4 regions of the Streptomyces sp. NPDC058092 genome follow, and region 3 is predicted to be linked to each of the others. Evidence: riboswitches for the same ligand, from Rfam matches in the RefSeq annotation. Region 3 holds a riboswitch; each other region holds the start of a gene.

Region 1 (7,061 bases), on a different contig from region 3:
GTACTCGGTCTCCTGCTGGGTCAGGATGTACGCGAGCACGGCGATGAGCAGCACGGGGATCGCCGGCCACAGCGGCATGCGCCAGGCGGGCGCCTCGCGGTGCGCCCCGCGGCGGCAGAGCAGGGCGGCGACCGCGACCAGCAGGTACATGCCGGTGACGGAGACGCCGGTGACGCCGTAAAGGGTGTCGAGGTTGACGAAGCAGAGCGCCGCGCCGGGGACGCCGACGACCAGGGTCGCGACCCACGGGGAGCCGAACCGGCCGAGCCGGGACAGGGCGTTGTTGACCGGCTCGGGCCATGCCTTGTCGCGGGCGGAGGCGAACAGGACCCGTGAGTTCTGGATGACCATCACGATGCCCGCGTTGATGATCGCGAGGGCGACGCAGAGGCTGACGAACGTGCCGACGGCCGAGTTGGACCAGGCGGCGACCATGGTGTTGAGGTCGCCCGAGGTCAGGGCCGCGAGGTCCGGGGCGCCGAGCGTGATGGCGATGACCGGGACGAGGATGACCGCCGTGGAGATCGCGAGGGTGGCGAGGACGGTACGGGCCACGTTGCGTCGGGGATTCTCCAGCTCCTCCGAGAGGTAGACGGCCGTGGAGAAGCCCTGGGTGATGAAGAGCGCGATCGCCAGCCCGGAGACGACCATCATCGCGGTGACCGTGGAGCTCGTCCCACCCGACGAGGCGACCGAACCGTGCACCAGCGCGGAGGCTCCGCGCTCGGAGTGCGCGAAGCCGAGAACGGCGACGACGCCGGCCGCGATCACTTCCAGGACGAGGAAGATGCCGGTGATCCACGCGTTGGCGCGCAGGTCCAGGAGCCCTGCGAGGGTGGCGAGCACCATGACTCCGGCGCCCGCGAGGGGGGCCGGTATGTGCACCACGGGAGCGAGGTAGTCGGCCGTGCCCATGGCGATGACCGGGGGCACGATCATCACGACCAGCAGGGAGAGCACGAAGACGAGCCACCCGGCCAGCCGTCCCGCCATGGTCGACACCATGGCGTACTCACCGCCCGCACTGGGGATGAGGGTGCCCAGTTCCGAGTAACAGAAGGCGACCGCGATACAGAGCAGCGAGCCGATGCCGATGGTCAGGGCGGTGTATGTGCCGAGGCTGGAGAACAGGTCCGGTACGACCACGAAGAGTGTCGAAGCGGGCGTCACGCAGGAGAGCGTGAGCAGTGTTGCGCCCACGACGCCGATGGAACGCTTGAGCTTCTGTGGGATGGGGCCGGTCGCGGGGGCCAGCGCCTGGGGAGCGCTGAGCGTTTCGGTCATCGTGCGATTCCGATCAACAGGTGCGGTGACTGAGCGCGGGAGCGGTATCGCCTCCAGACGAGGACGTGGTGAGTGGTTTCGTCGCTCCCAGCGCGACATGCAATCCTGACGAGTTCCGCAGGTCAAGAGCTGTTCACCTACGGAATTCGTTGTTTCGGCGATCCGATCCAACGGTTTGGCGTTGAAAGTGCGTCATCCTGTTGGCGATCGGCGGGTGCGGGAACCGCAGCGAAATCCGGTGGAAAGTTTCGCCCGTTCCAGAATCCGGAAGGGTGTGGGCGTCCCGGAGCACCGCGGCGCGCGGACGGCTGAGGGTGCGCGTCGACCGGGCTTCGGGTGCCCACACTCCGGCTGCGGGTGCGCATCCACGGACTTGGTGCCAGCCTGGAGTCATGGCTTGGGCGTCATGGACGACTCGCGGTGTGTTCTCCGGGCATGGTGGCGTGCTGACGGACGAGGTCGGCGTCCTGTCCGGGGACCTGACGGTTCACACGACCTGGGCCGATGACGTAGCCCAGGTGACTGTGCAGTACACGGGTGCGATCGACTGGTTCACCATGTCGGGCAGCCCCGTGCCGTGCTGCTCCGAGGACGACAGCCGACGCCTTCACGACGCGGTGGTGAAGTCCGTCCGTGAAGGAGCAGCGGCCACGGTTCCCAGGCCACCGCTCCGGAGGCCGGAGTAGGTGCCCCTGGAAGCGGCCGAACGGCGGTCCCTGACCGGCGGGTGCGGTCCTTCACGAGGGGCCTGCTCGGCGCCCCGTGAACTCGTGAACCCGTCGGTCCTGAACCGCCGTCAGGAGTCGTTGTGCGTCAGTAGGCGCCGAACACGTTGTCGATCGAGCCGTACTTGTCGGCCGCGTAGTTGCACGCTGCGGTGATGTTGGCGACCGGGTCGTAGCTGTCCATCGACGTGCCGGGCACGTGGTAGGCACGGAACGTCGGGGCGATGATCTGCAGGAGCCCCTTGGACGGCGTTCCCTTGGCGGCGTTCGAGTCCCAGTTGTTGATGGCCCTGGGGTTGCCGGAGGACTCGCGCATGATGTTGCGGTGGATGCCGTCGTAGCTGCCGGGGATGCCGTGCTGGGCCATGACGGCCAGCGATTCCTTGATCCAGCCGTCCAGATTGTTGGTGTACTTGGCGGGGGCGGCGGGGGTCGATACCGCGACGTTGTTCACGGCGGATACGCCAGTGGAAGCGCTGGACCCGGCCTTGGCGCCGATGGTCAGCTTCATGCCCGGGTGAATCAGGGTGGGGTTGTCACCGATGGTCTCTCGATTGTCCTCGTACAGCTTCTGCCAGCCACCGCTGACGGAATACCCCTTCGCGATCTTGGAAAGGGTGTCACCCGAGATCACTGAATAGGTGGTGGGCGCGGCCTTCTGTACGGAGATTTCCTTGGCGGTGGCGGCGGCCGGCGCCGTGGCCTTTTCGGCGGTGGCAGCCTGGGCCGGCGCGGCCGAGGCGAAGCCGGCGCAGAACAGCGGCAGCACGAGCGCGGCTCCGCCCGTGGTCGCGGCGATGAAACCGCGGGTCAGCGAAGTGGGCTTGCGACGGCGGTACTTACCCGTGGTGGGCATGGCGAATTCCTCTCCGTCGCCTACGAGGTGAGCTGTCGGGTTCAGACTGGAGATGTCTGGCCGCATGCAATTGCGACTTCACCCCGAGCCGTTCCGGATACCGGTTCGGCGGCTTACCTGGGTCCCCCGCTCCTGCCGTACGTGACTGGGTTGGATTCTCGGACGGCGGCAGGATTCGGCGTTCCGTCCGGATTGACGGTGACCGTAGGCGAGAAATACCGAAGGGAACAAGCCCCTATTTTTTGATCACAATTCATTTGCAAGATCGAATCACGGAACGGGAAGTAAGCCACCTCACATCGCAATGCCAAATTTCCTTGCACAGAAGGGAACCGGGTGGCGCGCCACGACATCGCGAGGCCTGAACGTGACTCACGCCACACAGCGTCAGAAAGGGGCATTTCGGGCAATGCTCAGAGATCGCAACTCCCCCTAAATGCCTCTTTGTTGCCCAAGAGCTCATGTCTAACGAAATCGCACATATTAGACATTTGACTGGCTCTTCGCATGTTCTCGCTCCGGTGCACCGCCGTCGGGCCGGCCACACCCGGCAGGACCGGCCGACCGTCCGCGCGTGCCACTCCCCCGCACGGCACCGAGGCGTTGCCCTCCGCCCGCCGGATCGTTAAGATGTCGAGCTGTCCTGTTGTCTCCGATAGAGGTGGACGTTGCGCATCTGAGGTTCGCGATCATCGCGCCGTACGACTCCGGTCGTGCGCCCGTCACGCAGTAGCAGTGTTTCCTCCTGCCCGTGACCCCGCGTGGATGCGACCTCGGTGCATGAGCCGTCCCTCGATCTTCTGGACCGCCGTACCTGTTCCCGTTTCGGTCGCTGCGTGGTGCTCGCATACGAAGCCCCCTTCACCGCGCTCACGACTGCGAGGATCACCATGGCGACACCCACCACCCCCAGCGCCTCCCTCACCTGCTCCGCCCTGTCTTTCCAGTGGCCGGACGGCACGACCGTCTTCGACGGGCTCTCGCTCAGCATCGGCCGGGGCCGCACCGGCCTCGTCGGCAACAACGGCGCGGGCAAGTCCACACTGCTGCGCCTGCTGGCCGGCCGGCTGTGCCCCTCCCAGGGCTCGGTGACCGTCGGCGGCAACCTCGCCCACCTTCCTCAGAACATCACCCTCGACACGACACTGCGGGTGGACGAGGCCCTGGGCATCGCCGAGCGTCGCGACGCGCTGCGCGCCATCGAGGCCGGGGATGTGGACGAGAAGCACTTCGAGACGATCGGCGACGACTGGGACGTGGAGGAACAGGCCCTCGCGACACTGGGGTCGCTCGGGCTCGGATACCTGGAGCTGGACCGCACCGTGGGCCAGATGTCCGGCGGGGAGACCGTCCTGTTGCGCCTGGCCGCCCTGCTGCTGGAACGGCCCGACGTCCTTCTGCTGGACGAACCGACCAACAATCTCGATGTGTTCGCGCGCCGCAGGCTCTACGACGCAGTCGACAACTGGCGCTCCGGAGTACTGGTCGTGGTCAGCCACGACCTCGAACTGCTCGACCGCGTGGACCGCATCGCCGAACTGCGCGCCGGGTCCGTGAGCTGGTACGGCGGTGGCTGGTCGGCCTACCAGGAGGCCCTGGCCACCGAACAGGAGGCCGCCGGGCGGATGTTGAGGGCCGCAGAGGCCGACGTGCGCCGGCAGAAACGCGAACTGGAGGAGACCCATGTGAAGCTGGCCCGCCGTCAGCGCCAAGGCAGGAAGGCGGAGGCCGACGGAGGCCTTCCGAAGATCCTCGCCGGACGCCGGAAACGGTCCGCGCAGGAGTCCGGGGGCAAGCTTCGCGGCGTCCACGAGGAGCGGCTCAGCGAGGCGCGCGAACGCCGCGAGGAGGCCGCGGACGCGGTACGCAACGACGCCGAGATCCGCGTGAGCCTTCCCCACACCGCCGTTCCCACCGGCCGCGCCGTGCTGAGCCTGCACGAACTGCGCCCTCGGTTCGGCAGGCTGCGCCAGGGCAACCTCCAGGTGCACGGGCCCGAACGCATCGCACTCGTCGGGCGCAACGGGGCCGGCAAGACCACGCTGCTGCGCACCCTGACCGGCGAGCTCGCTCCGCTGTCCGGCGAGGCCAGGACGTTCGTACCGCTGCGGTTCCTTCCCCAGCGGCTCGATGTGCTGGACGAGGAGCTGAGCGTCGCGGCGAACGTGGCCCGCATGGCTCCCGGGGTCACCGACAATCACATCCGCTCCCAGCTCGCGCGCTTCCTGTTCCAGGGGAAGCGCGCGGAACAACCGGCGGGCACCCTCTCGGGCGGAGAGCGCTTCCGTGCCGCGCTCGCCGCGACGATGCTCGCCGCGCCGGCCCCGCAGTTGCTGATGCTGGACGAGCCGACCAACAACCTCGACATCGCCGGTGTGCGTCAGCTGACCAGCGCACTCCGGTCGTACGAGGGTGCGCTGCTGATCGCCGGCCACGACCTGCCGTTCCTGGAATCGGTCGGCATCACCCGTTGGCTGCTCCTCGGGGAGGAGCTCCAGGACACCACCGCGGAGGAGGTGCGCGAGCTGCTCGCTGCGCCGGAAGCGGAGCGAGCGGAGGCGTAAGGGCCGGACCGGCAGGAGCACGGCAGGGGCTGCGGGCCTTCAGCAGGACGGAGGCCCGCACCCGTGCCACGGGTCAGAGCCTGGCGATGATCTCGTTCATCTTCGTGATCTCGGCGGTCTGGGCGGTGATGACGGCGCCGGCGAGCTTCTTCGCGTCGGCGTTGCTGCCGTTCTTCCGCTCGTCCTCGGCCATGGTGACCGCACCCTGATGGTGGCCGATCATGAGCTGGGCGAACTTCTTGTCGAAGCCCTTGCCCTGGGCACCTTCGAGGTCGCTCATGTCCTTGTCGGACATCATCCCGGGCATCCCCGAACCGCCGTCCGAGCCATGGTCCATGCCGGGCATGTCACCCATCGGGGACGAGGACTCGGGCAGCGGCTTGCCCCAGGACGTCAGCCAGCCCTTCATGGTGTTGATCTCGGGGTCCTGGGCCTTCTCGATCGCGGCGGCCAGTTCCTTGATCTCGGGGTCGGCGGCGCGGCCGTCGGCCAGCTTCGCCATTTCGACGGCCTGCTGGTGGTGCGGGATCATCTGCTGCGCGAACCTCACGTCCGCGTCGTTGAACGCACCGCCGGGGGTGGCCGGCGCGGAGGCGCCGGCGGAGCCGTGGTCCATGCCGGGCATGGACGAGCCGTCGGAGTCGGAGCCTTCGGAGGAGCCGCAGGCCGCCAGCGTCAGGGCGAGTGCGGCGACGGTGCCGACGGCCGCGAGCGTGCGGCGGCGGGCAGCGGAAAACAGGGAAACGGACATCACACGTTCTTTCCAGGTGGATCGCACCACATCGGTGGCGCGCGAAACGGGCAGGATGCTCGGGCCGGTCCGGCCGTAGGACCGGGAACCGGCGGACACCCGTCACGTCCGCGCTACGCACACCTGGAGCAGCAGCTCTCTGCCGGCGAACGGCGGGCCCCGCCGTGCCGGTCCTCGCACCGCCGGACGCAGCCGCCCGAGCACCCACACGGCCAGGATCACGAGACCCAGCGCCATCAGGAGCGGCAGCAGCCGGTCGCGGGCGTGGGTGGATACGCACGACTCGCCGTTCATCCCGGTCACGGCGGAATCCGTCCGGGGGATGCCCTGTTCTTCCGGCACGGCCGTGTGACCGGCACCGGCCGTCATGGACATGGGCGGTTCCGAGGTCACGGCCATGCCGCCGTGACAGCCCTCGGCGGCGCTCGCCGGGGAGCCGTGCATGAGGAACAGTCCGCACAGGACGGCACACAGCACGAGCAGCCGGAACATTCCCGGTGTGCGCGTCCGGCTGCGATCCACGGCTGCCTCGAATTTCCCGGTCGTACGAGTCCTGCGGTACCGGCCCGACGATACCCCCACCGGGTTCCCCCGTCCTGTCGCACCCCGTGCCGCGTCGCAGTCGGCACCGCCGGGACGACGCGCTCGGCTGCCGTGCCCCCGAAAGTCGTCTGCATACGTACGGACTGCGGTAGGACGACGACCTGCTCGTGCGGGGTGTGGCCGAAGACGGCCTGCCCGGGCATCCGATGCGCGGTGGCTCACCAATCGTTGCGAGCGCGCGTCCAGGCGGCGTCGCGCAGCAGGCGCAGGCCGTTGAGGCCGACGATGACGGTGGAGCCCTCGTGCCCGGCGACGCCCAGCGGCAGCGGCAGCGTGCC
Region 2 (7,061 bases), on a different contig from region 3:
TCGCGACCCGCTGGATAGCCACGGCCACCGCCGACCCGTCGAACGCCGACACCCTCGGCGCCACGGTCATAGCACCGGTCATCGAGGAGAGCGCCAAGGCCGCGGCCGTCCTGCTCATCTTCCTGTTCCGAAAGCGGGAGTTCAACGGGATCGTCGACGGCATCGTCGTCGCCGGCTTCACCGCGAGCGGCTTCGCGTTCACCGAGAACATCCTGTACCTGGGCAACGCCTTCGGTGAGGACCAGCAGATCGGTACCTCGGGCGTCGTCTCGGTGACCGCCGCGACGTTCTTCGTACGGGCGGTGATGTCGCCGTTCGCGCATCCGCTCTTCACGGTGCTGACCGGAATAGGCTTCGGGCTCGCCGCGGTCAGCGCGCGGCGCCGCCGGTTCCGCCGCGTCGCGCTGCCGCTGCTCGGTCTCGTCCTCGCCATGGGCATGCACGCCCTGTGGAACGGGTCGGCGTCCTTCGGCCCGTACGGCTTCTACGCCGTGTACGGGGTGTTCATGGTCCCGGTCTTCGGCCTGGTCACCTGGCTGGCGATCTGGTCGCGCCAGCGGGAGCTGCGTACGCTCTCCGCCGAGCTGCCCGCCTATGCCGCGGCCGGCTGGCTGACCCCCGCCGAACCGCTCGCCCTCTCCTCGATGCGGGCCCGCGGCATGGCCCGCGACGCGGCGCGCCAACGACACGCCGCCGCGGCCGGGGGAAGCTGGAGCAGCCCGTACGCACCGGCGTCCTGGCCACCGCCATACGGCCCGGGGCACGGGCCGACGTACGGCTCCGGATACGGTCCGGGATACGGGCCCGGATACGGGCCGACGCACGGCCCTGGATACGGGCCGACGCACGGCCCCGGACCGGGATACGCGCCCGGATACACGCCGGTGTATACCCCGAGGCGCGGGCCGTCGGCGCAGGTCAGGGCCCATGCCACAGCACAGGCCAAGGCCCACGGCAGAGCTGCCGCCCGCGCCGTCGCCGAGTACGAATCGTTCGCGACCTCACTGGCCTCGCTGCGCCGGCAGGCCCGCCGCGGGGCCGCGGGCCCGGACTTCGCCGAACGCGAGCTGGAGCTGCTGCACCACCTCTGGCAACGCAGGGACGTGGCTGCCCCCGCGCTGACGTACGCCGCGCAGGCGACGAGCCGCCTGCGCCCCCCGTACATACCCCCGGCCCTGGGGATTCCACCGCTGTAGGGGTGCCGGTAAGAACGCTGTCACCAGCCGCAATCGGCGAGCGAGCGGGCCGTGCCGGGGCCCCAGTAGTTCCCGCCGAAAATAGCCGGACGATCCGGGTGGGGGGCTGTGCGTAGAGGAGCACGATGGCGCCGGCGACGCGGAGGTTTCCTGGTATGTCCGGGTCGGTCAGTAGTCGGCCGAGGGCGGCCAGGCGCTCGTCTTCGCTCAGCGCGGCTCGTCGGGTGGCCTTCATCGCGGGTATGGAGAGGGAGCGTCGGCAATGGCGGCTTTGTATGGCCCAGTTGAGGAAGGCCCTCAAATACTGGCTGGGCACACCACCCGTGGCGAGTTAACCTCGCTGATCATGACTGACTGGTACAAAATTTACTCGGACGAATGTGCTCTGCCCCCGGGGGGCGACCTGGACGAGCTCACCGCAGAGCTGGCGGAGTGTCTGCGAGATCCAGACCCGGAGGTGCGCGACGGCTACCCGTACGTCGTGTTGCGGACCTGGATCGAGCGCGACGTCATCGACGGCGACCGCCGGATCCGCCTGGGCAATGAAATGGCGGCCCGCTTCGCCGATTCGCAGATTCAGGCCCGCACGTTCGCGCCGCTGGTCCTGGATATGATCGTCAGCCGCGGGGACTTCTGTCGGGAATGGATGAACGCGTTCGCCCGCTGGTACCCCACAGAGAGTGACCTACGCGGACACGATGTGCGTCTGGGGTGGCTGCACGCTGTGGCACACGGCGCTGACTTGCTCGGTGCCTTCGGCTGCCACCGCGATGTCGAACCGGTCGAGATGCTGGGCGTCGCGACCGCGCGGCTCGTCGCGCCCACCGATTACCTGTACGCCGAACGGGAAGATGATCGGCTCGCCCGTGCAATTGCGTTGACTCTCACCAACCCGAAGCTCACCGCGGATCAATCCGTCGCGTGGCTCGACGAAATCGGTGCCGACTTGCGGGCCGTGGCTCGGGGCACCACTCCGACGTACGTTTCCAACGCACTACGCACCCTGCGGATGCTCTACATTCTCGCTGACCTCGGCGTCTCGCCGAAGCCGGGGCAGCCGCCTCGTCAGGTTCCGCATCGCGACTTGGTCAAGCGGCGGATTGTTGAAGTGCTGGCGAATGATGCGAAGTCCATCGTTTGATAATTCCACGCCGGGAGCCGACCGAGCCTGACGGGCCGCCGCGGGAACCGCTTCTGCAGGTCGGCCGGCTGTCCCTACGCTGCAGGGTCATGTTCGACAGACCGGCAGCCCTGACGTCGGGGGGGGAGCGTCAGGGCTGCCGGAGTTCATCGGCAGGCGAACCGGCTCGGATCGCGCGGATCACCGGATCACGCAGGCCGGGAGAACCGGGAGGACGGCCTGCGGATCAGGGGTTGAGGCCCTTGCCGCGCAGCCAGGCCATCGGGTCGATGCCTGTACCGGAGGGGGTGTGGACCTCCAGGTGGAGGTGCGGGCCCGTCACATTGCCGGTCGCGCCGACCCGGCCGATGGTCTCACCGGTGGTGACCTTCTGGCCGACGCTCACGCCGATCGAGGACTGGTGGCAGAACCACAGCTCCGTACCGTCGTCGAGCTCCAGCACCGTGCGGTAGCCGTACGAACCGGACCAGCCGGCCGACTTGATGGTGCCGCCGTGTATGGCCTTGATCGGCGTACCCGTCGGCGCCGCGAAGTCGAGGCCGGTGTGGTAGCCGGACGACCACATCGAGCCGGCTTCGCCGAAGGTCGAGGTGACCGTGTACGAGGAGGTCGGGATGGCGTAGCTGGCGGCGAGCTTGGCGAGCCGCAGTGCCTCGGCCTTCTTCTTGGCCTCTTCCTCCGCCTTCTTCTTTTCTGCGGCGACCTTGGCCTCGGCCGCGTCCTGCTGCTTCTTGGCCTCGGCGGCGGCCTTCTCCGCGGCCTCCTTCTCCTGGGCCGCCTTGGCCTCGGCGTCGGCGGCGTCCTGCTGCTGCTCCGCCTGCTGGAGGATGCGCGCGCGGAGCGCCTCGCCCGCGTCCGCCGTGCCCTGCTCGGCCTCGGCGGTGGTGAGGCCGGCGGTGGTGAGCGGTGCGGCAGCGGCGGCGACAGCGGCCTTGTCGGCCTCGGACTCTCCGGAGAACAGAGAACCCACGCCCGGAAGGGACTTGGCGTCGGGAAGGTTGTCCGCGATGGAATCGGGAAGGGAGATGGAGACCGGCGGCTTGCTCTGCGCGGTGGCCATGCCGCCCGCACCGACCGCCGCGATGACGCCGACCCCGAGCACCGTGGAGCTACGGGCAAGTCCGTTGCGCTGCTTGGCGACGCGATGCTTGCCGCGTACGGGGCGGACGGACTCCTCGGTGGGGTTCCACTCGTCCCAGCTGCGTTCGGGCTCACCGTTGCCGTCGGCACGGGAATCGCCGCCGAAGTCGCCGCCCGGCTCGGTGCCGTACGCCGTTCCCGTCCCACCGGTCCCGTATTCGGAGGAGCCGGTACCGAAATCGGCGCCGAAGCCGGAGTCGGAAGCGAAACCGGAGTTGGAGTCGGAAGCGAAACCGGAGTTGGAACCGGATCCGAAGTCAGCGCCGAAGCCGGAACCGAAGTCGGGGTTGAACCGAGAGGGGGCCTCGGGGGCAGGCTTGTTGGACGCCACGGGGGCGCGCTCCTTTCCTTCCTTCTCGCCTACCGGGTTAGCTGACGGGTTCGGAGCAGGAAGGTCTCCTACGGGCCCCTCTGCCTCTCACGAGACACAGGTGTCCGATTCACCCCATGTAGGTGGTTCCCCGGTTCCCTTGCGGAATTCGGCGCTCGCGCACGGTGCCGCCACTGACGACGGCTGGGACGACCGCGCTGCGTTATCGAACGTTAATAGACACCGGGGCCTGATTCCAAGCCGTTCCCACTGATCGTTCACGTCTTTGGCCTGGACTTTACGGTGCACAACCGGGCGGAATGGGACGAGTTGATCGACCCTCAGCCGCCACTCGGTTTCTGACGTTGCGTCAAATGTTATGCGGAGCGACGCGCTTCGGTTACGTACGGTGGTATCCCGCGCCCAAGGCCACGCCCGGCTCGCACGAAGCCCCCGCCCCACCCGTCACACCCCTTCCAGACCGACGATCTTCACGGTCCTGCGCCGGTCCGGCTGCCCCTCCGCGGGACGTACGACCGCGAGCAGCGCCATGTCGTCGGTCGTCTCACCCCCCGTGTGCAGCCGTACGTCATCGGTCAGCGCGGACAGCAGCTCCTCGGGCCCCGGGAAGATCCGCCCGCGCAGCCGGGCCGCCGGGTCGTAGAAGACCCCGTCGGCGTTCCGCGCCTCGGAGAGGCCGTCCGTGTACAGGAGCAGGGTCGTCCCCGCCGGCAGATCCCACTCGTCCGACCGGTCGGGCCACGCCCCCAGGTCCATCCCGAGCGGCAGTGCGGGCACCGTGGGCCCCAGCACTTCGAGCGCCCCGTCCGGGTGCAACAGGATCGGCTCGGGGTGACCGCGGTTGACGATCCGCACCCGGGGCAGCCCGGCCGGGATCTCGGCCAGCACGGCGGTGATGAAGCCCTCGACCGCGTCGAGCCCGCCCCGTCGCGTCCCCTCCCGCGCCAGCGCCCGCTCCAGCCGCTGCGCCACGCCCTCCAGCGAACGCTCCTGCTCGGCCGCCTCCCGGAACGCCCCGATGATCACCGCCACCGACTCCACGGCGTCGAGCCCCTTCCCCCGTACGTCCCCGACCACCAACCGCACCCCGTAAGGGGAGTCCGTCACGGCGAACAGGTCACCGCCGACGAACTCGTCGGCCTGCGCCGCCTCGTACCGCGCCGCCACATGCAGCCCGCCGATCCGGTCTGACGGCTTCGGCAGCACCGCCCGCATGGCGGTCTCCGCGATGACCCGCGCGGACGCCAGCTGCTCATTGCTGCGCCGCACGACCGCGTTGATCACGACCGCGAGGACCGAGACGGTGGCCAGGGTGAGCAGCTCGATCAGCGGCACGACGTCCGGCAGCGTGTTGCTGTACAGGCGCAGCACGACGACGGCCAGCATCGAGGCGATGCCGGTACAGATGGTCCTGGACAGTGAGAAGAACGGCGCGGCGATCAGCGGCGCCGCCACGAACAGCGGAATGGCGGTGAAGGTCGGCGGGGTGAGGATGTCGAACGCCAACCCGCCGAGGATCATCATGGCGGGCAGCGCGCGGACGAACCGCCGGGTACGGATGCCGCCCTCGGCATGTCTGCCGCGCCCCTTCAGCCGCTTCCACACCTGTGGTCTCCTGCCCGGTACGCGCGCGGCTGCGGACGGTACCGCGCCCCACCCCCAGGCTCGCCGGAGCGGAGTCGCGCGGCGACTCCTCTTCGGCCAATGGGGGTACGTACGTGGCACAGCTCACACACCGCCCGGACCTGCTCCTTCGGGGGGGTTTACAGCTGGAACGACCCAGGCCCGGCACGCTGCATGCGTGCCGGGCCTGGGTCTTCAGTAGCGGGGACAGGATTTGAACCTGCGACCTCTGGGTTATGAGCCCAGCGAGCTACCGAGCTGCTCCACCCCGCGTCGGTAAACACAACTGTACGGCATGCGCGGCGGGGTCATGACCACTGAGCGAATCACTGAGCGAATCGCTGAGCCACTGAGCGAATCACCGACCGCTCGGAGCTCGCTCGGTACTCCGGCCACGCACCCCCCGCCGCCCCGCCGCCCCGCCGCCTCAATTCGTCTCGGTGATACGGGGAGCGGCCTTCCCGTTGACCGCCGGGGGCTTCATCGGATTCGCACCGCGCTGCAGGGAGCGGAGAATCGCCAGCCCCTGGCCGACCACGCCCGCCGCCATTTCATTGACGCCGTCGGTGCCGTTCAGAACGGTCAGGTCCGCCCCCGACATGCCTCGGGCGGCCGCGTCCGCCAGGGCGGGCAGGTTCTCGACGACGCGGTTGGCCGCGATGAGCTCCTGGTTGCCGTCGCGCAGCGAAGCGGCGCGCGCACTGTTGGCGTCGGCCTGCGCCTGGGCGATGGTCCGCTCGGCGTACGCGTTGCCGTCGGCCTCGAACTTCACCCGGTCCCGGGCCGCCTCCGCGAGGGTGCGCTGGCGGTACGCCTCGGCGTCCGCCGGGCGCCGTACCTCCCCTTCGAGCCGTTGCGCGGCGAGCGCGGCCTGCCGCTCGGCCAGGGCGGTCTGCTCCTCGATGACCTCGTGTGAAGCCCTGGCCGAGGCGAGCGGTCCGGCCTGCGCGGCGCGGGCGTTGTACTGCTCGGTCTCGGCGAGGAAGCCGGCCCGCTTGATCGCGGTGTCACGTTCGTACTCCGCCTTGAGCGCTGCGGCCTGCTGTTCGCGCTGGCTGGCCTCCTGGTCGGCCTTGGCCTCGGCGATCCGGGCCTGGCTGGCGACCGCGGCGGCATGCGGGGCGGCGAGGTTGTTGATGTAGCCGGTGGCGTCGTCGATCTCCTGGATCTGGAGGGCGTCCACCACGATGCCGAGCTTCTCCATCTCGCCGTGGCTGCCCGCGATGACCTCCTGGGAGACCCGGTTCCGTTCCCGGATGATCTGCTCGACAGTCAGCCCGCCGATGATGGAACGCAGGTGACCAGCGAAGATCCGGCCGGCGAGCTCCTCCATCTGTTCCTGCTCGGACAGGAAGCGGCGCGCCGCGTTGGCGATGGACACCGCGTCGTCGCCGACCTTGAAGACGGCGACGGCCCGGACGTTGAGGCGGATGCCCTGCTGCGTCACGCAGTCCTCGGTGATCTCCGCCTCGCGCAGTGCCAGGGAGAGCATGCGCGCCTTCTGTTTCACCGGGAGCACGAAACTGCCGTGGCCGGTGACGATCCGGAACTGGGTGTCCAGCGTCTGCCCCTTGGAACCGGATATGAGCATCGCCTCGTTGGGGGCGGGAACGTGCCAGAAGAACATCGG
Region 3 (7,061 bases):
GTTGCCCGAGATGTCGGCGCGGTTGCCCGCGGAGATGAAGGTGGAGAGGCCGGCGCCGCGCCGGTAGAGCCCGGAGAGCAGCGCGATGCCGATCGCTCCGGACTGGGTGAAGAGACCGATGCGTCCGGGAGCGGGCGGCTCGGGGGCGAGGGAGGCGTTCAGCCGGACGGCGTCGGCGTTGTTGATGACGCCGAAGGCGTTCGGTCCGATGATCCGCATCCCGTACGAGCGGGCCTGGCGGACCAGTTCACGCTGCCGCTCCCTGCCCTCGGCGCCCCATTCGGCATATCCGGCGGAAAGGACGACCAGCCCTTGGACACCGTGCTCGCCGCAGTCGGCGACGGCCTCGGGAACGCGGTCGGCGGGGACGGCGACCACCGCGAGGTCGACCGGTTCGCCGATCTCGCCGATCGAACGGTGGGCGGGGACCCCGTCGATCGTGCCCTGGTCGGCGGCGAAGGCGCGGTTCACGGCGTACGTACGACCGGTGAAGCCGGCCCCGAGGAGATTGCGCAGGACCGTGCGGCCGACCCCGCCGGGAGTGCGGCCTGCACCGATGACGGCGACGGAGCCGGGGGCGAGCAGCCGTTGCACGGAACGCGCCTCGGCCCGCTGCTCACGGGCGCGCTGGACGGCGAGGGACTCGGCGGTGGGTTCGAGGTCCAGGGTGAGGTGGACGGAGCCCTCCTCGAAGCTGCGCTGCTGGGTGTACCCGGCGTCCCGGAACACCTTGATCATCTTGGTGTTGGCGGGCAGCACCTCGGCCGCGAAGCGGCGGATGCCGCGCTCGCGGGCGACGGCGGCGATGTGTTCGAGGAGCGCGGAGGCCACACCCCGGCCCTGGTGTGCGTCCTGGACGAGGAACGCCACCTCGGCCTCGTCGGCGGGTGCGGAGGCGGGTCTGCCCCGCTCATCGATCCGGTCGTAGCGGACGGTCGCGATGAACTCGCCGCCGACCGTGACCGCGAGCCCCACCCGGTCGACGTAGTCGTGATGGGTGAAGCGGTGCACGTCCCTGTCGGACAGACGGGGGTACGGAGCGAAGAAGCGGTAGTACTTCGACTCGTCGGAGACCTGCTCGTAGAAGCTGACCAGTCGTTCGGCATCGTCCGTGGTGATGGGCCGGATCCGCGCGGTTCCGCCGTCGCGGAGGACCACGTCCGCTTCCCAGTGGTCGGGGTACACGTGATGCGGACTCTGCTGCGACGAGGGCTGCATGCGCAAAGACTACGGCTCCGTCAGCGGTCGCGTAGGTCCTGGGGCCGGGGCAGTCTGAGGGGGCCGAGCCGCGGTACAGCACGGGCTGCGGGCCTGCCGCGGGTCGGCCGGAACACCGCGCACCACATGAGAGACTGGTCTAGACAACCATTGATTCCTGAAGGGCAGAACCATGGCTGAGCGCCGCGTCAACGTCGGATGGGCCGAGGGCCTGCACGCCCGCCCCGCTTCCATCTTCGTCCGTGCCGCCACGGCCTCCGGCGTCCCCGTGACGATCGCCAAGGCCGATGGCAATCCGGTGAACGCCGCCTCGATGCTCGCGGTGCTCGGTCTCGGCGCGCACGGCGGCGAGGAGATCGTGCTCGCATCCGAGGCCGACGATTCGGAAGCCGCCCTGGACCGCCTGGCGAAGCTGGTTGCCGAGGGGCTCGATGAGCTGCCGGAGACCGTCTGACCCATTTCCTGCGAAAGAGCCGCGGCACCCTTGACCGGGTCCGCGGCTCTTTCGTTTTCCCGGGCGAAACTTAGTGAAAAATGAAGAGCGAAGATAATTCGGGCAGCCCGAAGAAAGCTCCACGGAATGACAACTCTTTGTATACGGCGTAATTGTTAATGCCGGATGCCCGTGGTGTTTACGGAATGTTGCGAGGCCCTCACCCGGCCGGTGCGTGAGGCCGCGGGCGCACGGTCCGGCCGGTCGATGCGGCGCAGCCGGTGCGCGGCCGCGGCCCGTTCGGCGTGCTGGGCGGTCAGCGCCCTGGCCCATGCCGCGTCACCGCGCGCCACCGCGTCCACGACGGCTCCGCGCTCGGCCCAGGAATCCGCCGGGCGGGCCGGCTGCTCGACCGCGTACATCCAGGCGATCTTGTGCCGGAGCTGGGTGAGCAGCGCGATCAGGCCGGGGCTGCCGGAGGCCTGCGCCAACGTCTCGTGGAACCAGCCGCCCAGCGGGCGCAGATCCTCCCCCTCGCCCCGCCTGGCCCGCTCCTGGCCGAGCCTGACCAGACCGCGCAGCACCTTGAGATGCGCCTCGGTGCGGCGCTGCGCGGCGCGCGCGGCGGCCAGCGGCTCCAGCAGCATCCGGACCTCCAGGAGGTCGGCGGCCTCCTCCTGGGTGGGCTCGGCGACGCAGGCGCCCGCGTGCCGCCGGGTGACCACGAAGCCCTCGGACTCCAGGGTGCGCAGAGCTTCCCGTACCGGGACACGGGAGACCCCGTAACGACGCGCCAGCAACTCCTCGGTGAGCCGGCTGCCGCGTTCGAAGACACCGGAGACGATGTCGTCACGGATTGCCGTGCATACCGAATGCGCGGGAATGCGCATGTCCGAACCTCCGTCTTGATCCCCGCGAAACGCGGCCGACCGACGCCTGTTGTGCGACTCTATTGCAATGCGGCCGCATTTCCGATGCCGGGTGGAAATTCATGAATATCTTTTGGCCACGGGGCGACTCGGCGGGCAGGTCCTGCAGGCGGTACCACGGGCAAGCGCGGAGGCCGGGCACGGCGAAGGCCCCGGTGTGCGCCGGGGCCTTCGAAGAGGTGCTGCGGGTGGGACGGGCGGCGTCGGTCAGACGTTGACGCCGTGGGCGCGCAGGTATGCGACGGGGTCCATGTCGGAGCCGTACGACGGCGTCGTCCGGGCCTCGAAGTGGAGGTGCGGGCCCGTGGAGTTGCCGGTCGAGCCGGAGAGGCCGATCTGCTGGCCCGCGCCGACGCTCTGGCCGACGGAGACACCGATCGAGGAGAGGTGGCCGTACTGCGTGTACGTGCCGTCCGTCATCCGGAGCACGATGTTGTTGCCGTACGCGCCGCCCCAGCCGGCCTCGACGACCGTACCGGCACCGGCGGCGACGACGGAGCTGCCGGACGCGGCGTGGAAGTCGATGCCCGAGTGGCTGCCGGACGACCAGAGCGAGCCGCTGGACTTGTAGCCGGTGGTGACGTACGAACCGGCGACCGGGAGCTGGAAGGCGCCCAGGCGGGTGCGCTCGGCGGACCGGGCGGCACGCGCCTTCTCCGCGCGCGCCTCGGCCGCGCGCTTCGCGTCGGCCTCGGCATCCGCCTTCTTCTTGGCTTCGGCCTGCTTCTCGGCCTCGGCCTTCCGCTGGGCCTCCGCCTTCGCCTTCGCCGCGGCATCGGCCTGGTGCTGCTGTGCGGCGGCCTGGGCCTCTATCTGGTCGGCGAGGGCACTGTCGATGGCGATGACCTGGTTCAGGCCGGTCTCGCTGACGGAGGTGACCCCGGTGTCCGCGGCGAGGGCCGGCGAGGCCGCGCCGCCGACGACGCCGGTGGTGGCCAGGGCCGCGACGCCGGCGATCTTCGCGCTCCTGCGCGTCAGTCGGCTCGGGGCACGATGCTTCCCGGTGGCACGGGTGAACGCCATGAAGTGGCTGATCCTTTCCTTCCTTCTCGCCTACCGGGTTAGCTGACGGGTTCGGAGCAGGAAGGTCTCCTACGGACGCCCCGGCCTCGGTGAGGCTCAGGCATCCGATTCACCCCAGGGACTTCGTGGGTCCCCGGCTCCCCAGGCTCGCGCCTGACGGGGACTCGGCGATGACTGTCCGGTACGTCGCGGATGCGGCATACGAGTGACGGACAGCCCGGCCGACGCTAAGCGGGGTCACTTTCATTCACCAAACGGACAGGCCGTTTTGTAGCGCATCCCACAGGGCAGACAGGCAACCTCTCCACTAGAACGGACAAAAAGGAAGACCCCGGCGAGATCTCGCTCACAGGGGTCTTCCTCTTGTCCCGTATGTGGATATATGGCGGGTCGGCGGACCGGTTGGTGCTGCCGTGCTCGGCCCGCGCGTCCGGTGCCGGCCGGGCCTCAGCGGGTGCTGGGCCGGTGCCGGCCGGATGTGACAGGCGACCGGTGGGCTGTCACAGGTGAACCGTCATCGTGGGCAACGGGCCGGCCGGCCTGTTCGGCCGCCTCCCGCGTCCGCGACAGGTACGCCCGTCAGCCGGCGACCACCGACACCTCTCCGATGTCCAGAGCCCGGACCGGCGCCTCGATCTGCGCCGCGTCACCGACGAGGACCGTGACCAACCGGTCGCCCGGGAAGGCGTTGACCACCGCCGCGGTCGCCTCGACCGTGCCGGTCTCCGCGAGCCGGGCGTACAGGTGTGCCTGGTAGTCGTCCGGGAGGTGCTGCTCGACCTGGTCGGCGAGGGTGCCGGCGACGGAGGCCGCCATCTCGAACTTCAGCGGTGCGACACCGACGAGGTTCTGCACGGCCGTCTCGCGCTCCTCATCGGTCAGCCCCTCGGCGGCCAGGGTTCGCAGGACCGTCCACAGGTCCTTCAGTGCCGGTCCGGTGGACTCCGTGTCGACGGATCCGCTGATGGCGAGCATCGCGGCACCGGTCGCCCCCGAGGCGGAATCCGGGGCAGACGACCGCAGCACCTGGGCGAAGGCCCGCACCCCGTACGTGTAGCCCTTCTCCTCACGCAGCACTCGGTCCAGCCGGGACGTGAGCGTGCCGCCCAGGCAGTACGTGCCGAGCACCTGCGCCGGCCATACGCTGTCGTGCCGGTCGGGGCCGATCCGGCCGATCAGCAGCTGCGTCTGCACCGCGCCCGGACGGTCGACGATCACCACCCGGCCGCTGTCGTCGGCGGTGATCGGCGGGGCGGGACGGGGCTCGGCGGTGTCGCCCGACCAGTCGCCGAGGGTATCGGCGAGCAGGGCGTCCAGGTCGATGCCGGTGAGGTCACCGACGACCACGACGGTTGCCGTGGACGGCCTGACATGGGCGTCGAAGAAGGCACGCACGGCCGACGAGTCGATCCGCTCCACCGTCTCCTCGGTGCCCTGGCGCGGGCGCGACATACGCGCCGTGGCCGGGAAGAGCTCCTTGGAGAGCTGCTTGGCGGCACGCCGGGCCGGGTTGGCCTGCTCGTGCGGAATCTCGTCGAGCCGGTTGCGTACCAGCCGCTCGACCTCGCTGTCGGCGAAGGCAGGCGCCCGCAGCGCCTCGGCGACCAGCGCGAGCGCCTTGGCCAGCCGGGAGGCCGGGACCTCCAGGGAGACCCGGATGCCGGGGTGGTCGGCGTGCGCGTCGAGGGTGGCGCCGCAGCGCTCCAGCTCGGCGGCGAACTCCTCGGCCGTGTGCTTGTCGGTGCCCTCGGACAGCGCCCGCGCCATGATCGTGGCCACGCCGTCGAGGCCCTCGGGCTCGGCGTCCAGCGGGGCGTCGAGGACGATCTCGACCGCCACGACCTGCTGGCCGGGACGGTGGCAGCGCAGCACCGTGAGGCCGTTGGGCAGGTCGCCGCGCTTCGGTGCGGGGAAGGCCCACGGGCGGGCGACGCCGGGGGCCGGCTGCGGGTGGAACTGCATCGAAACTCCAGTCGCGGCAGCGTCGGTCACTTGTCCGCTCCTTCGTGCGCGTCGGTGTCGTCGGCTTCGGTCTCATCGGTGTCCGGTGATTCCGCGGGCTCGGCCGATTCGACCGGTTCGTAGACCAGCACCGCCCGGTTGTCGGGGCGCAGCTGGGCCTTGGCGACCGCCTGGACCTCTTCAGCGGTGACATCGAGCACCCGCTGTACGGCGGTCAGGGCGAGCTGCGGGTCGTCGAACAGCACGGCGAACCGGCAGAGTTCGTCGGCGCGGCCCGCTACCGTACCGAGCCGGTCCAGCCACTCGCGCTCCAACTGGGCCTGCGCACGCTCCATTTCCTCGGGCGTGGGGCCCTCGGCGGCGAACCGGGCGAGCTCCTCGTCGACCGCGGCCTCGATCTGCGGCACCTCGACGCCGCCGGACGTCTTGACGTCCAGCCAGCCGAGGGAGGGCGCACCGGCCAGCCGGAGCAGCCCGAACCCGGCCGCCACGGCCGTACGGTCACGGCGGACCAGGCGGTTGTGCAGCCGCGACGACTCGCCGCCGCCGAGCACGGTGAGCGCGAGGTCCGCCGCGTCGCACTCGCGGGTGCCGTCGTGCGGCAGCCGGTAGGCGGCCATCAGCGCCCGTGCCGGGACCTCCTCGTGCACCTCTTCACGCAGCTGCTCGCCGATGGTCTCGGGGAGCGTGCCCTCCCGGGGCGGCTGCTTGCCGTCGTGGGACGGGATGGAGCCGAAGTACTTCTCGATCCAGGCGAGCGTCTGCTCGGGGTCGATGTCACCGACGACCGAGAGCACCGCGTTGTTGGGTGCGTAATACGTACGGAAGAAGGTGCGCGCGTCCTCCAGGGTCGCGGCGTCCAGGTCCGCCATCGAGCCGATGGGCGTGTGGTGGTACGGGTGGCCCTCGGGGTAGGCCAGTGCCGTCAGCTTTTCGAACGCCGTGCCGTAGGGGACGTTGTCGTAGCGCTGGCGGCGCTCGTTCTTGACGACGTCGCGCTGATTCTCCATGGACTCCTCGTCGAGCGCGGCGAGCAGCGAGCCCATCCGGTCCGCCTCGAGCCAGAGGGCCAGCTCCAACTGGTGCGTGGGCATCGTCTCGAAGTAGTTGGTGCGCTCGAAGCTGGTGGTCCCGTTGAGCGAACCGCCGGCCCCCTGCACCAGCTCGAAGTGTCCGTTCCCCTTCACCTGGCCGGAGCCCTGGAACATCAGGTGCTCGAAGAGGTGAGCCAGACCGGTGCGTCCCTTGACCTCGTGGCGCGAGCCGACGTCGTACCAGAGGCAGACCGCGGCAACCGGGGTCAGATGGTCCTCGGAGAGCACCACGCGCAGGCCGTTGGCCAGACGGTGCTCGGTCGCTGACAAGCCGCCGGAGCCGGCCTGGGCTGTGGCCGTGTGACCCATGGGCATGTACGTCCCTTCGATCGCGATAATGGATTTCCTGCGAGACCTGCCACTGTAAGCAAGCGCGCAGACACCTGCCGAAGTTCCCATACC
Region 4 (7,061 bases), on a different contig from region 3:
CGCCCGCCGACCGAACACCCGGGACAGCGCGCTAGATTGACGGATCGATCCTTGTCCCAAGGCAGTTGGAGACCCAGGGTGACCGAAGTGGTGCTGTTTCATCATGCTCAGGGCCTCACCCCGGGCGTGACCGCCTTTGCCGACGAACTGCGCGGTGACCGGTTCACCGTGCATACGCCCGACCTGTACGACGGCCGCACCTTCGACACCCTGGAGGCGGGACTGGCATATGCGGAACAGATCGGCGTCGAGGACATACTCGATCGCGGCACGCGGGCGGTGGCCGACTCACCGGCCGAGCTGGTCTGCATCGGATTCTCCCTCGGCGTGCTGCCCGCGCAGAAGCTGGCGCAGACGCGGCCCGGCGCACGCGGAGCCGTATTCGTCCACTCGTGCGTGCCGAGCTCCATGTTCGGAACGTGGCCATCGCAGGTACCGGTCCGCATCCACGCCATGGAGGAGGACCGTCTCTTCACCACCGAGGGCGACGCGGACGCCGCCCGCGCACTCGTCGACGAGGCCCCCGACGCCGAGCTGTACCTCTACCCGGGCGACCAGCATCTGTTCGCCGACAGCTCGCTGCCCTCCTACGACGCCGAGGCAGCCGCGCTGCTCCTCGACCGAACGCGGACGTTCCTCCGCTCCCGGTGAGCTGAGCACGACGGTCGCCCGATCACCCGCCCTCGCCGCCCTGCCGCTGGGCCGATGCCGCCCGTCCGGACCCACTGCGCAACAGCGCCTTGAGCGTTGCCGCCGCGGCGCTCGCCCGGTCGCCCCGATGCACCACCGAGATGGTGCGCCGGAACGAGGCGGGCTCAAGTCGCCGCACGGACAGGGGCGTCGGCGACATCGCGGCCACCATCTCCGGGACGACCGCCATCCCGATGCCCGCGCTGACCAACGCGCACACCAGCGCGTAGCCGGGCGACTCGCAGACCACGGCGGGTGTCGCCCCCGCCTCGGCCAACGCCTGCTCCACGCCGCGACGCGGCGGATGCGTCGGCGCGCTGCTGATCAGCGGCCGCCCGGCGAGCTCCGTCACCGGCAGCCTCCCGGTGCCGTCGGCCAGCATCTGCCCCACTGCCGTGACCAGGACCAGTTCCTCGACCAGCAGCGGCTCGGCGAACACTCCGGAGGGCCGGGCCGCCGCGGCGGCCGGCTCGTACACATGGGTCAGCGCGAGGTCGACCTCGCCCGCGGCCACCGCCGCGACACCGTCCGGCGGCTCGTACTCGGTGACCGCCAGTTCCACCTCCGGGTGGGCGCGACGGAAGGCGCTCAGGACCGGCGGAAGCAGATGGATGCCCGCGGTGGTGAACGTACCGACGCGCAGGCGTCCGCCGGAGAGTCCGGACAGGCGGGCCAGCTCATGGCGGGCCTGGTCCATCTCGTCGAGGATCCGCCGTGCATGTCCGACCAGCAGCTCGCCCGCGGCTGTGAGGCGGGCCCCTCGGTGGTGGCGGATAAGCAGCGCGGCGCCCGCCTCCTGGACGCACAACTCATCGCCTTCACCGGGGTCGCCGCGGGCATGGTCGCGCTGCCGGGCGCGGACTTCACCGTCGTCGTACGCAATGCGCTCGCCTCCCGGTGGGCGGGCGTGGCGACCGCGCTGGGCGTTGCCGGGGGACTCCTCGTGCACACCGCGCTGGCCGTCGCCGGGCTCGCCGCCGTGCTGGTGACGGTGCCCGTGCTGTTCCGCACCGTCCAACTGCTCGGTGGGGCCTACGTCCTCCACCTCGGCATCAGCGCCCTGTACGCGGCACGGCGCCGCACCACGGACGGGGCGGACGGGACGGCGGGCGAACCCGCAGGGCGGGGAACCGTACGCGCGCTGCGCCAGGGCTTCCGCACCAATGCCCTGAAACCCAAGGCGCCGGTGCTCTTCCTGAGCCTGTTGCCGCAGTTCGTTCCCGACGGGCAGCCGCCGCTCCCGAGGACCTTGCTGCTAGCGACGATCGTCGCGCTGCTCGCGCTGGTCTGGTTCCCCGCCGTGGCGCTCCTGGTGGACCGGATGGGCCGGTGGCTGCGCCGACCGCGTACCGCCCGCGCCATCGAGGGCGGCAGTGGCGCGGCGCTTACGGCGTTGGGGCTGGTGCTGGTGTCCGGCCCCCTGCTGCACTGAGGTTCTCAGCTGCGCTGGGACCGCGTCAGCGGATCCGACCGTAATAGACGCGCTTCGTCCAGATCTTCTCCAGCCGGACCACCGCACCGGTCCTCGGCGAATGCCAGATCTTGCCGTGACCGGCGTAGATCCCCACGTGGTAGATGCTGCGACCGAAATGGAAGAAGACCAGATCGCCGCGTTGCCTGTGCGAGGCCGGGATGTGGCGGGTCTTGTTGTACTGCTGCTGGGCCGTGCGGGGGAGCTTCTTGCCCGCCTTCTTGAACGAATAGGCCGTCAGACCCGAGCAGTCGAAGCGGTTGGGGCCGGTGGCCCCCCACCTGTACGGCGATCCTTTCTTGGACGCGGCGATCTTGAGCGCCTTCATGGAGAGAGTCGCCGCCTGGGCCTCCGTTGCGGCGCCCGGGGCGAGCATGGTGCCGCCGACGGCGGCCAGAGTCAGAACCGAGGCCGTACCGGCCCGGGCGAGCAGAGACGGGACATGAACCTGCGCAGTCATGCGCAACCCTTCGTCAGCCGCCTGTGAAGGATGACCTGTCGGGTTCGGGCTGGCGAAGTTGCCCGGCCGCGCTCGGCGGCTTCACCCCGAGGGTCGACCGGTGATCCGGTCGACCCGTTGTGCTCGGGTCCTCCACTCCTGCCGATCCACTTCTGTCGACCAGACATCCGGACGGCGGCAGGACTCGGCGTCCGCCCGGACCGCCCCGTCGCTGTGGCGGGGGCTTGTCGTCCCAGGGATCTTGACTCACCGACTGTCGGATTTCCGATGAGAAACGACGAATTGTGAGGCTCCTCACGGCTGACCCGTTCGGGTGGAGCCGACGTTTTCGGGAGCGCCGACGGTCATTCGAACCGGTCCCGCACCAGGGGTGGAATCACGGATTCCGCTCATTGTCCACCCGAAGAACGCAAGTGGAGAAATCTCTCGCGAGAGGGACTTTCTACGCCGAAAGAGCGAGGAATTTTGATGTGACCACCGGGCGTGTCGCGAAGGGGAGTTGGCTGCCTCCTGTCGGGGGGCGCAGGGAAGCCGGCTGGTCCCGGCCGGCCCGGCGACGAAACGGTTGATCAACTCGCCGGAGCAGGGGGTACGGTGACGCGTCCGGCCCGCCGTTCCCCGTCCAGCACCCGCAGCGCCCGGGCCAGGGTGGCGGCGTGGATCTGTGCTTCGCCGCGCTCGTGCATCAAGGCGAGGGCGTCCCGCAGCGCGCCCGCCCGTGAGGCCAGCGCCTGTGCGGCCCGCAGCGCGCCGTAGGTGTCGCTGCCGCGGGCCGGGTTGATCCGGCCCAGTTGGTCGAGGACTTCGAGATAGCGGTCGATGAACTCGCCCTCGGCGCACGTCAGTGCGGGCAGTGGTGGCAACTCCGGTGGCCGCATCGGGCGTTCACCGCGCGCCGTGCGGCGGGAGCGATGACTTCCGGTTCTCCATGATGTGGTCCACCAGGCCGTACGCCTTGGCGCCCGGGGCGTCGAGGATCAGATCGCGCTCGATGTCGGTGGCGATCTGTTCGGCGCCGCGGCCGGTATGACGGGCCAGCAGTCTGGTGAGCATCTCGCGGACCCGCTCCAACTCCCTCGCCTCGATCTCCAGATCGGACGGCTGGCCCTGCACCGGCTCGGTGAGCTCGGGCTGCTGTACGACGACCCGCGCCCCGGGCAGTGCGTGCCGCCTGCCGGGAGCGCCCGCCGCGAGCAGTACCGACGCGCAGGAACCTGCCTGGCCGAGGCAGTAGGTCTCCACCTCGCAGGTGAGGTACTCCATCGTGTCGTAGATCGCCGACATGGCCCCGAACGAGCCGCCGGGGGAGTTGATGTAGAGGGAGATGGGCCGGTCCGGGGCGGCGTGTTCCAGATACATGAACTGGGCGACCAGATCATTGGCCGCGGTGTCGTCGACCGGGGTGCCGAGGAAGACGATGCGTTCGGCTAGCAGCTTGGAGTACGGGTCGAGGGTGCGGGTCCCGTTGGTCGTGCGCTCGGTGAACTCGGGCAGCACGTAGCGGGCGGCAGGACGGAACAGCATGAACGATGCCTCTCTTCCGGGATCTGTACGAGATTCGCGTGCGCGGGGTCTGCGCAAGCACCTGTAAAAAATGTACAGGACGTACAGAAGGTTATGGTGGGGGCGTGATCCTATTGATCCACTAAAAGTCCCAGGTCAGAGGCTGTTTTGGCTGTTCGCTGAGGGCGGATATCTCGCAATCTCTAGACGTCTTGATCATCAGGCTGCTTCGCCCTCACTGAAACCGAGTAGAGAAGTGAGGTGGCCCGAGGCGACGCGGAGGTCCTCGGGGCTCAGGTGGACGCTTAGTGGCCGGCTCCGGAAGTCCTTCGGGGGTTGACTCCGCAGCCGGTGTCATGTCTGGCGAGGTAGAGGCTGCAGGCGCAGCCCCCTGATGGCAAACGGATCGGGAGAACCCCGCCCACGTGGGTGTCCCAATGGCCGTTGACATCGGCGGCACGCTGCTGTCGGCCTGCCCACGTTCAGTACGGGTCGTTCGTCCTCCTCGGCCTCCATCGGCCGGCCTTGCCTCTGTACCCGGATGCTGTTCATATTCGAGTCGGTCGGCTGGGGTTGACCCTCGACTTGGTGGAGCGCTCAGGGTTCTGGGTGTGGAGAGCGAGATGCGCAGTATTGGTGAGATGGCCCGGGACAGTGGACTGAGCGTGAGCGCCCTGCGGTTCTACGACGGTGCCGGCGTGCTGGTCCCGACTTGGGTGGATCCTGTGAGCGGCTACCGCGGGTACGGCCCCGAGCAGCTTGAAGAGGCCCGGTTGCTGGCCCGGCTGCGCCGGGCCGGTATGCCGTTGGCGGACATTCGGCTGGTGCTGGCCGGCTGGTCCAGTGAGGACACCGACCTGGTGCGGCAGCTGCTTCAGGCGCATCTGCGTCGTCTTGAACTGGGGCTGTCCGATGCCCGCATTGAGTTCTCCGCAGTCCGAGCGCTACTCGAATGCAGGGAGAATCCCATGACTTTGCTCCGCTCCGCCAGCACCGTCCGGTTGGCTGTCTCCGCGCCTGAGTTGGCCGCGGCGTTGGACGCGGTCCGCTTCGCCGCCAGTACCGACCCGGAGCTGCCGATGCTCGGCGGTGTCCTGTTCGACATCGAGGGTGAGACGCTCCATATCGTGGCCACCGACCGGTACCGGATGGCAGTCGCACAAGCCGGTACCACCGGGCATGGCGGGCCCCGTATGCAGGTCATCGTGCCGTCCCCGCTCGCCGACGCGATGCGAGCCCTGCTGAGTGACGACGCATCCGCCCAGCTCACTGTGGACGGTGACCGCGTGGACTTGGAGGCAGGGGACCGTCAGGCGGCCGGCCAGTGTCTCGATCACGACTTCCCTGATTACCGTCGCCTCATCCGCCTGCCGGCAGGGCACCGTGCCCTCGTCGATGTCCCGGCTTTCCGGGTGGCGGTGGAATCCGGCCCGGTCCGCGTCAGCGAGGTGCGCGAGCAGGACGGTGTGTCCTGTGACCTCAGCGTGCTCAAGGTGGCGGGCGACGGCACGGTGCGTGTCTGCGAAGACGGCGACGACGGCCAGGGCAACATCGCCGTCAATCGCGAGTTCTTGCTGCATGCCCTCACCGCTGGGGCCCGGGACCAACTGATTCTGGAGGTCGGAGCCCCAACGGCGCCCCTGGCGATCCGCCGGACCGACGCCGAGGACACGTTTTCGATACTGATGCCTGTCCGCCTGGAAAACTGACTGGTCGGCTTTGGAAGTCCTTAGGGGGCGGCTCCGGAGCCGGTGCCGTGTGGCGTTGGTCAGATGTCCGGGGTGGCGAGGTAGAGGCCGCAGGCGCAGTCCAGAGCGTCCTCGGGGGTGCCGACGAAGCTGCCGGTGGGCAGGATGGTGCCCTCGTACTTGTCGGTCCTGGCGAGGCAGAGGGCGAAACCCCAAGTGCCGGCGTATCCGCCGTAGCGCAGAGTCCCCGAGGTCGCGGAGGACCTGGGGATAAACGAGACGACGCTGGCGAGCTGGGTCTCGCGGGCGAAGCGGGCCGGGAAGGCGACTGTCGAGGACAGGGACGCGTTGATCGCGTGGCTGACGGCGGAGAACGCGGCGTTGAAGAAGGAGAACAAGGAACTGGGATGGAGCGTGATGTCCTCAAACGCTGCATGGTCCTGTGGGTGAAGTAGCCGTGGCGGACCCGGCCGCTGTGGCCGGGTGATCAGCGACAACAGGACCGAGCACGGCATCTCGCACACCGTCTCGTGCCGCGCCCTGGGCGTGAGCGAGTCGTGGTTCTACAAGTGGCGTGAGAGGCGGCCCACCGCTCGTGAGCTGCGCAGGCAGCGGCTGGCCAACGAGATCACGGAGATCTTCAGCGAGTCCGGTGGCGCCTACGGATCTCCGAAGATCTTCGTCCTGCTGATCCGACGGGGTTGGCGCGTCTCGGTGAACACCGTCGCTAAGGGCAAGCTCTACCTCGCCACGGTCATCGACCTGTTCTCCCGGCGCCTGCTCGGATACGCGATGGGCGAGCGTCACGATGCCGACCTGGTCATCGCGGCACTGCACATGGCCGCGGCAGCCCGAGGCGGCGACGTCCGCGGCGTGATCTTCCGTTCGGATCGCGGGTCGGAGTACGGCTCGCGAAAGTTCACCCGCGCCTGCCGCAGGCTGGCAATCACGAGGTCTATGGGGCGAGTGGGGTCGTGCTTCGACAACGCCGTCAGCGAGGCGTTCAACAGCGCCCTCAAGGTCGAGTACGTCCACCGGCACACATTCCGCACCCGCGCCGAGGCCAGGATCCGAATCGCCACCTGGATCACCAGCTTCTACAACACCCGCCGACTACACAGCGTGTGCGACTTCAAGAGTCCGATCGACTACGAACGCGAGTACTGGGCCGGCCTCACCGTGGGGTTGGCTGCATAGGAAGGACTCCACGATCGAAGGGGATTGACAGGCCACCCCCTCATCCTGCGAT

Evidence for each region. A riboswitch is a leader RNA that binds a small molecule or an ion and turns the genes downstream of it on or off. The one in region 3 is predicted to bind cyclic di-AMP.
Region 1: another riboswitch for cyclic di-AMP. It lies ahead of ACFVV1_RS24250 (transglycosylase SLT domain-containing protein); the one in region 3 lies ahead of ACFVV1_RS08865 (M23 family metallopeptidase).
Region 2: another riboswitch for cyclic di-AMP. It lies ahead of ACFVV1_RS33895 (M23 family metallopeptidase); the one in region 3 lies ahead of ACFVV1_RS08865 (M23 family metallopeptidase).
Region 4: another riboswitch for cyclic di-AMP. It lies ahead of ACFVV1_RS28005 (C40 family peptidase); the one in region 3 lies ahead of ACFVV1_RS08865 (M23 family metallopeptidase).

Annotation. Positions count from the first base shown of each region.
Region 1 is NZ_JBHVSY010000015.1:93,361-100,421, forward strand. Features, by position in the region: gene ACFVV1_RS24240 (APC family permease) at 1-1,284, opposite strand, end outside; gene ACFVV1_RS24245 (hypothetical protein) at 1,677-1,970, shown strand; gene ACFVV1_RS24250 (transglycosylase SLT domain-containing protein) at 2,098-2,865, opposite strand; cyclic di-AMP (ydaO/yuaA leader) riboswitch at 2,870-3,056, opposite strand; partial or broken gene ACFVV1_RS24255 (ATP-binding cassette domain-containing protein) at 3,756-4,370, shown strand; partial or broken gene ACFVV1_RS24260 (ATP-binding cassette domain-containing protein) at 4,491-5,232, shown strand; gene ACFVV1_RS24265 (DUF305 domain-containing protein) at 5,503-6,180, opposite strand; gene ACFVV1_RS24270 (hypothetical protein) at 6,283-6,672, opposite strand; gene ACFVV1_RS24275 (heavy metal translocating P-type ATPase) at 6,942-7,061, opposite strand, start outside.
Region 2 is NZ_JBHVSY010000028.1:83,050-90,110, reverse strand. Features, by position in the region: gene ACFVV1_RS33905 (PrsW family intramembrane metalloprotease) at 1-1,196, shown strand, start outside; gene ACFVV1_RS33900 (DUF2785 domain-containing protein) at 1,543-2,337, shown strand; gene ACFVV1_RS33895 (M23 family metallopeptidase) at 2,564-3,808, opposite strand; cyclic di-AMP (ydaO/yuaA leader) riboswitch at 3,820-3,972, opposite strand; gene ACFVV1_RS33890 (PP2C family protein-serine/threonine phosphatase) at 4,253-5,413, opposite strand; tRNA gene ACFVV1_RS33885 (tRNA-Met) at 5,631-5,704, opposite strand; gene ACFVV1_RS33880 (SPFH domain-containing protein) at 5,859-7,058, opposite strand.
Region 3 is NZ_JBHVSY010000004.1:117,812-124,872, reverse strand. Features, by position in the region: gene ACFVV1_RS08880 (GNAT family N-acetyltransferase) at 1-1,218, opposite strand, end outside; gene ACFVV1_RS08875 (HPr family phosphocarrier protein) at 1,391-1,672, shown strand; gene ACFVV1_RS08870 (GntR family transcriptional regulator) at 1,828-2,541, opposite strand; gene ACFVV1_RS08865 (M23 family metallopeptidase) at 2,788-3,603, opposite strand; cyclic di-AMP (ydaO/yuaA leader) riboswitch at 3,616-3,783, opposite strand; gene ACFVV1_RS08860 (M16 family metallopeptidase) at 4,183-5,565, opposite strand; gene ACFVV1_RS08855 (M16 family metallopeptidase) at 5,592-6,974, opposite strand.
Region 4 is NZ_JBHVSY010000019.1:120,407-127,467, reverse strand. Features, by position in the region: gene ACFVV1_RS28020 (dienelactone hydrolase family protein) at 79-651, shown strand; partial or broken gene ACFVV1_RS28015 (LysR family transcriptional regulator substrate-binding protein) at 674-1,489, opposite strand; gene ACFVV1_RS28010 (LysE family translocator) at 1,487-2,122, shown strand; gene ACFVV1_RS28005 (C40 family peptidase) at 2,148-2,621, opposite strand; cyclic di-AMP (ydaO/yuaA leader) riboswitch at 2,625-2,808, opposite strand; gene ACFVV1_RS28000 (hypothetical protein) at 3,191-3,499, opposite strand; gene ACFVV1_RS27995 (ATP-dependent Clp protease proteolytic subunit) at 3,507-4,142, opposite strand; gene ACFVV1_RS27990 (MerR family transcriptional regulator) at 4,736-5,833, shown strand; gene ACFVV1_RS27985 (hypothetical protein) at 6,077-6,262, shown strand; gene ACFVV1_RS27980 (IS3 family transposase) at 6,296-7,009, shown strand.